2 regions of the Carboxydothermus ferrireducens DSM 11255 genome follow, and region 2 is predicted to be linked to the other one. Evidence: riboswitches for the same ligand, from Rfam matches in the RefSeq annotation. Region 2 holds a riboswitch; the other holds the start of a gene.
What was found. A riboswitch is a leader RNA that binds a small molecule or an ion and turns the genes downstream of it on or off. The one in region 2 is predicted to bind glycine.

Region 1 (3,405 bases), on a different contig from region 2:
TCCCTTAAATTTTTAAATAACCTTTACCAAACTATTTTGAGCATCAATTAATAGATTATTCTCTTCTTCGGGCCAAATTCCTGCTTATATTTTGAAATTTTTAAATTTTCCTAAAAGATATTGTAGGAACTTTCATTAACTTTATTTTTCCCTCAATATCCCTTTATTTTTCTCTGGAACTTACCTTTCCTAAAAATTTCTCAATGTTCACTCGTACCCTTTCATGCCGTCCTTCCCCTATTTTCCCCTGCTCATCAAAAGCTTCCACCAAAAACGTAAGCTTTCGCCCTTCAACGGAAATCAATTTGGCTTTAGCTTCAACCAAAGCACCGACGGGCGATGCTTTTATGTGAGAAACCTCAATTTTTGTCCCCACGGTAGTTTCTCCCGGAGATAACGCAGCAGCAACAGCATTTACCGCCGCTTTTTCCATCAAAGCTACCATCATTGGAGTGGCAAATACTTCTAAACTTCCACTCCCCACTGCCTTGGCCGTTTTTTCCAGGGAAACGGTAGTTTTAGCCGTCCCTTCCAGGCCTTCGGTAAGGCTTTCCGCCATCCTATCACCCCACTTTTCCACGTGTTTATTATTTTATTCTTTCCTTCCCTTTAAATTTCCTCTTTCTATTTTTAATCCTTAAAAAAAATATTGTTAAGATTAAGTAAATTAAGCTGTATACTGCATTGGTATACAAACCTCTTTATATGCGCTTTTTGTCACAATAAACTAAAAAATATTTTCTCATATTTTCGCCATTTTCTTAATTTTCACAAGATAAAAACTTCTAAATTTGTCGAAAAAATTAAATTTTTGTAGCAGGACTTGTGTAAATTGTCACGAATGTATATAATAGAAATTGAAAAGTTAAGAAAAACTTTTCATTCTCCCCCTGCATATTTTTACTCCATCCCCCCAAAAATTAATAATGAAATTTTCCGGATGAAGGTTGTGGGAGAGACCCGTAATCGGGCGCCGAAGGAGCAAGGGCAACCGAAACTCTCAGGCAAAAGGACCGCAACCGGACGGAACTCTGGAGAGTCCGCAAAATGCGGCACCGAAGGAGAAACCCGTAGCCTTGGGCCCGGGAATCTCTCAGGTTGTAAGGACAGAGGCCGGAAAGTTATTCGGCCTCTGTTTTTCTTTTAGGAGGAATTTTTCATGCTGGTGATTACAAATAATCCGAAAGTCAAAGACTATATTCAAAGATTTACTTTAGAACCCCGCTTTACGATTATCTGGGTGGATGGATATACCGAAGATGTGTTAGCAAAAGTGCGTGATCTCTGCCATTTAGGTTATAAACTTTTAACCCATCCCTTGACCGGTAGCATTAAGCCAAACCAAACACCTTATAAAACCGTAGTTTTAGAAAAGCTCGAGCAAGAATCCGATTACGATTCCATCCTAATGGCTGAAATTAGCTATTTAAAAACCAAAGAGCTATTAGAAAAACGGTCTCGTCCCAAGGAAATCGAGCTCTTTCTGGAAGATTTTGCTGTAATAGACCTGGATTTTTTTAAAAGTTTCCTTTACAGCATGGGTCTTATTACATAAGTTTATAACTTTAATTTATAACTTTTCCCTTTAAAAGGAGGAATATCGTATGGAAAGATACGATGTAATCATCATCGGCGCCGGTCCTGCTGGACTTTCCGCAGCTCTTTACAGCGCCCGGAGTAAGCTTTCCACCCTTTATATTGAAAAGCTTTCCACCGGCGGACAGGCTGCCACTACCGATGAAATTGAAAATTATCCGGGATTTGCCCATGGGATTTCCGGCCCGGAACTTACCGCCCAAATGGAGGAACAAGCAAAGCGTTTTGGTGCCAAAAAACTTTTGGCCGAAGTAAAGGGGATTGAGCTTGCGGGGGCTGACCGGATCGTCAAAACCACCAAAGGTAACTTTGTTGCGAAAGTGGTAATTATCGCTTCCGGTGCTGCACCTAAACTTCTTGGCTGTCCGGGAGAGCAAGAATTCAGATCCCGGGGGGTTTCCTACTGTGCTACCTGTGACGCCGCTTTTTACGAAGGCGCCAACGTCATGGTCGTAGGGGGTGGCGATTCAGCGGTTGAGGAAGCCTGTTACCTTACCAAGTTTGCTGATAAGGTAACCCTTGTCCATCGCCGCGATACCTTGAGAGCCACCAAAGTTCTCCAGGAAAGGGCTTTTGCCAACGAAAAGCTGGAAATCCTTTGGAACACCGTGGTGGAAGAAATTATCGGCACCGACGTTGTGGAAAAAGTGCGCTTAAAAAACGTGGTCACCGGTGAAGTTTTTGAAAGGGAAATTGACGGAATCTTTATCTATGTTGGCCTTAAGCCCAATACCGAGTTTGTCAAAGGCTTAGTAAACCTGGACGAACAGGGGTACATTATTACCGATGAAAACATGCGCACCAACATTCCCGGAATCTACGCCGCCGGCGATGTCCGGCAAAAGCTGTTACGGCAGGTAGTAACTGCCGCTGCTGACGGTGCTATTGCTGCTTACCATGCGGAAAAATATCTTGAAGAATGTACCGAGTAAAGGAGGTGATAAACATGGCGGGAAACATAATTGAGCTAAACAAAGACAATTTTGAAGAAGAAGTTTTAAAAAGCGAGCTTCCGGTTCTGGTGGACTTCTGGGGTCCCAGGTGCGTACCCTGCATGGGTTTAATGCCGGTAGTAGAAGAATTGGCCGAAATCTATGCGGGTAAAATGAAGTTTACCAAATTAAACACTGCCGAAAACCGGAGGCTTGCCATTCAGCTTAAAGTTATGAGCCTTCCTACCTTCCAGTTTTATAAAAACGGCGAACTTGTAGACCAGCTACAAGGTAATTTTGGCCGCGAAGAAATTGAAGAAAAAATTCGGGCCATTATCGGCTAAGGAGGGATAAAATGCGGCTTACCCTTGGGAAAATTAACATTAAAGGGCTGGAATTTGGCCCCAGTACCCGGGTCGAAAATGGAGTTCTTTACGTTAATAAAGACGAATTAACAGCCTTATTGAAAGAGGATAACCGGATTAGTTCCGTTGAGGTTTTCTTAGCCCGCCCGGGCGAATCGGTACGAATTGTACCGGTAAAAGACGTCATTGAACCCCGGGTGAAGGTGGAAGGCCCAGGAAATATTTTCCCCGGTTTTCTCGGTAAAGTAGAAATGGTGGGCAGCGGCCGGACCCACGTTTTAAAAGGTGCTGCTGTGGTCACTACCGGAAAGATTGTAGGATTCCAGGAAGGAATTATTGACATGACCGGTCCTGGAGCCGAGTATACTCCTTTTTCCAAAACCTATAACGTTGTAGTTAAAATCGAACCGGTAGATGGATTAAGTCAACATGAACACGAAAGTGTGGTCCGGTTAGCCGGACTTAAAGCAGCGGCCTACCTTGGGGAAGCTGGTAAAAACATTACCCCCGAT
Region 2 (3,405 bases):
AGAGGAAATTAAAGATTTTGCGCAATTTGTGGAAGAAAAAACGGGAGTTAAACTAAATGCAGAAAATTTAAGGGCGGGCATTGAAAAAATAAACAAAAAAAGAAAAGCTTTAAAAAGGCTTTCCGATTTAAGAAAGCACAACCCGGCTCCCATCCATGGCCTTGACGTACTGTTAATTAACCAGCTGGCCTTTTTTGATGACCCCGAGCGTTTTGCCACAAAGGTTAATGAACTGTGCGACGAATTGGAAGAAAGGGTGGCTAAAGGCGAAGGGGTAGTTTCCAAAGATGCTCCACGAATCTTAATTACCGGTACTCCCCAGCCCATACCCCACTGGAAAATCCATGCTTTAATTGAAGGCGCCGGCGGTGTTGTAGTGGGTGAGGAAACCTGCATTGGGGAACGATATTTTAAAGATTTAGTAGAACCGGCGGCGGATGTGGAAGGCATGCTTAAAAATATTGCGGCCAGGTCTTTAAAGGTAAATTGTGCCTGTTTTACCCCTAATACCGGCAGGCTTGAGGATATCTTATCTATGGTGCAAAAACTTCAGGTAGATGGAGTTATCCATTATTCTCTGCAGTTCTGCCAGCCCTATGGAGTGGAGAGTTACTTAGTCGGACGGGAATTGGAGAGAAGAAATATTCCTTTCTTAAAGCTCGAAAGTGATTTTTCTGAAGAAGACCAGGGGCAATTAAAAACGCGGATTGAAGCCTTTTTGGAGATGATAAAGTAGTGTTTGCAGGATTAGATTTGGGCTCAACCAACTCAAAACTGGTGATTATTAAAGAAGATGGAAGTTATACTTTTAAGGTTGTCCCTACCAGGTATGAACCGGTGAAAGCCGGGGAGTTATTACTGAAAAATACCGGTGAAATTAGGAACTTAGTTGTTACCGGCTACGGACGGGTAGCTTTTAACCGGGGAAAAGTCGTAACGGAAATAACCTGTCAGGCCAGGGGTTGCCACGAATTATTTCCGGAAGTGGATTATATCTTAGATTTAGGCGGTCAGGATGCCAAAATTATTAAAAAAGATGGTCAAGGAAGGGTAGTTAATTTTTTAATGAATGATAAATGCGCTGCCGGTACGGGGAGATTTCTTGAAATAATTTTAACGGCAATCGGTGATGATTACCGGGATGAGGATTTGATTAATGAAGAAAATGCCGTGCCTATCAATTCCATGTGCACGGTTTTTGCCGAATCGGAAGTCATTTCTCTCCTTGCCCGGGGAACTCCCAAGAGAGCAGTAATTGCAGGATTATTTAAAACAACCGCCAAAAGATTGGCTAAATTTGCAGAAAGCCTTGGTAAGCCTCGAAAGTTGATTTTTACCGGAGGAGGAGCAAAATATCCGGCTTTAAGACTGTTTTTGCAAAAGGAAATGGGTGTCGAGGTGGTTGTACCCCCAGAACCATCGGTGACCGCTGCCCTGGGTGCGGCTTTAATTGCCAGAGAAACCGGGAGTTAACCCTCCCGGTTTCTTTTTAAATTAAAATTTTCACAAATGCAGGAATTGTTGAATTAATGCGAATTTTGTTATAAAATGTATACAGAAAACTTAATACGGCGGATGAAGGCAGCAGGAGAGACCCGGTTTTTCGGGCGCCGAAGGAGTAAGCCTTTAAAGTGTTGCTTGGCTTTAAAGGTGAAACTCTCAGGCAAAAGGACTGTTGCCGGACGAAACTCTGGAGAGTCCCTTAAAGGGCACCCACGGGGAGTTTAATCTCTCAGGTCAAAGGACAGAGGCTAAAGCAGTTTGTTTTAGCTATCTGTCTTTTTTGTTTTTCTTGGGATGAAAAAAGTGTTGCTGTTAAAACTATTAAAAAGGGGTGATGGGATGGAGAACTTGAAAAGGACGCCGCTTTATGAGGAACATATTAAGCTTGGTGCGAAAATGGTTCCCTTTGGCGGATGGGAGATGCCGGTCCAGTATACCGGTATTTTAGAAGAACATATGGCCGTTCGAACCGATGTAGGCATGTTTGATGTTTCCCACATGGGGGAAATAGAAATTACCGGAAAGCAAGCGGAACGGTTTGTTAATTACCTTATCACCAATGATGTTTCCCGCCTTAATTCCGGCGACGTAATTTACACTACTATGTGCTATCCCGATGGAGGTACTGTTGACGACCTTTTGGCTTATAAGTATTCGACCGAACGGTATTTGCTGGTGGTAAACGCAGCCAATAAAGATAAAGATTTAGCTCATATTCTCCAATACAGGTGGGACGATGTTACTGTTACCGATTTATCCGACGAAACCGCCGAAATTGCTTTGCAGGGTCCAAGAGCTCAGGAGATTTTGCAGAAGTTAACCGCTTTTGATTTAAATCGAATTAAATATTTTGGTTTTGCCGAAATTGAGGTTGCAGGCGTTCCCTGTCTTGTTAGCCGCACCGGATATACCGGTGAAGATGGCTTTGAAATTTATTTTGCTCCAAATTTGGCTCCAAAAATCTGGAATGAACTCTTAAATCTTGGTGTCAAGCCGGCAGGTCTTGGTGCCCGGGATACGTTAAGATTTGAAGCCTGTCTTCCTTTATACGGCCATGAACTTTCCGCCGAAATCACACCCTTAGAAGCCGGACTGGGCTGGGCCGTTAAGTTTAATAAGGAAGATTTTATAGGAAAAGAAGCTTTACTTGCCCAAAAAAATGCCGGGCTTAAAAGAAAAATTGTTGGTTTGGAAATGATTGGAGCAGGAATTCCACGCCAAGGCTACGAAATAGTATTTAACCAAAGGGGAGTAGGTTTTGTCACCTCCGGTACCTTTGCACCGTTCCTTAAGAAAAACCTGGCAATGGCTATGGTGGATCTTGAGGCGGCGGAAATTGGTACCGAGGTGGACGTAATCATTCGGGGGAAGGGCGTGCGTGCCCGCGTAATTTCAAGACCATTTTATAAAAGGGGGAAATAAGCATGAGTGTGGTACCTAAGGATTTAAAGTACAGCCGTGAGCATGAGTGGATTAAGGTAGATGGCAATATCGGTATTATCGGGATTACCGATTTTGCCCAAAAATCTTTGGGAGATATCGTATTTATTGAGCTTCCCGGTGTGGGGGATGAAATTTCCGCCGGAGATAGCTTTGGAGTTGTGGAGTCGGTAAAAGCTGCTTCCGACTTATATGCTCCCGTTTCCGGAAAAGTTGTGGAAGTTAATGAAGAAGTTATTGAATCGCCGCAACTGGTAAATGAAGACCCCTATGGTAAGGGGTGGATGATTAAAGTGGAAATTAGTAACGAAGCGGAGTTAGACGAACTGCTCTCCCCCGAAGATTACGAAAAACTTCTCGAAGAGGAAGGCGAGTAATTTGAAATATACTCCCCATACCCCGGACGAAGTCCGGGAAATGTTAAGTAGCCTTGGCTTAAGTAGCATCGAGGAATTGTTTTCG

Region 1: another riboswitch for glycine. It lies ahead of CARFE_RS14055 (GrdX family protein); the one in region 2 lies ahead of gcvT (glycine cleavage system aminomethyltransferase GcvT).

What each region holds. Positions count from the first base shown of each region.
Region 1 is NZ_ATYG01000003.1:105,737-109,141, reverse strand. It holds gene CARFE_RS0102825 (thioesterase family protein) at 164-559, opposite strand; glycine riboswitch at 941-1,026, shown strand; glycine riboswitch at 1,027-1,120, shown strand; gene CARFE_RS14055 (GrdX family protein) at 1,160-1,555, shown strand; gene trxB (thioredoxin-disulfide reductase) at 1,605-2,528, shown strand; gene CARFE_RS0102800 (thioredoxin family protein) at 2,543-2,872, shown strand; gene CARFE_RS0102795 (glycine/sarcosine/betaine reductase component B subunit) at 2,884-3,405, shown strand, end outside.
Region 2 is NZ_ATYG01000001.1:692-4,096, forward strand. It holds gene CARFE_RS0100010 (double-cubane-cluster-containing anaerobic reductase) at 1-736, shown strand, start outside; gene CARFE_RS0100015 (acyl-CoA dehydratase activase) at 736-1,473, shown strand; glycine riboswitch at 1,576-1,685, shown strand; glycine riboswitch at 1,686-1,757, shown strand; gene gcvT (glycine cleavage system aminomethyltransferase GcvT) at 1,843-2,925, shown strand; gene gcvH (glycine cleavage system protein GcvH) at 2,928-3,320, shown strand; gene gcvPA (aminomethyl-transferring glycine dehydrogenase subunit GcvPA) at 3,322-3,405, shown strand, end outside.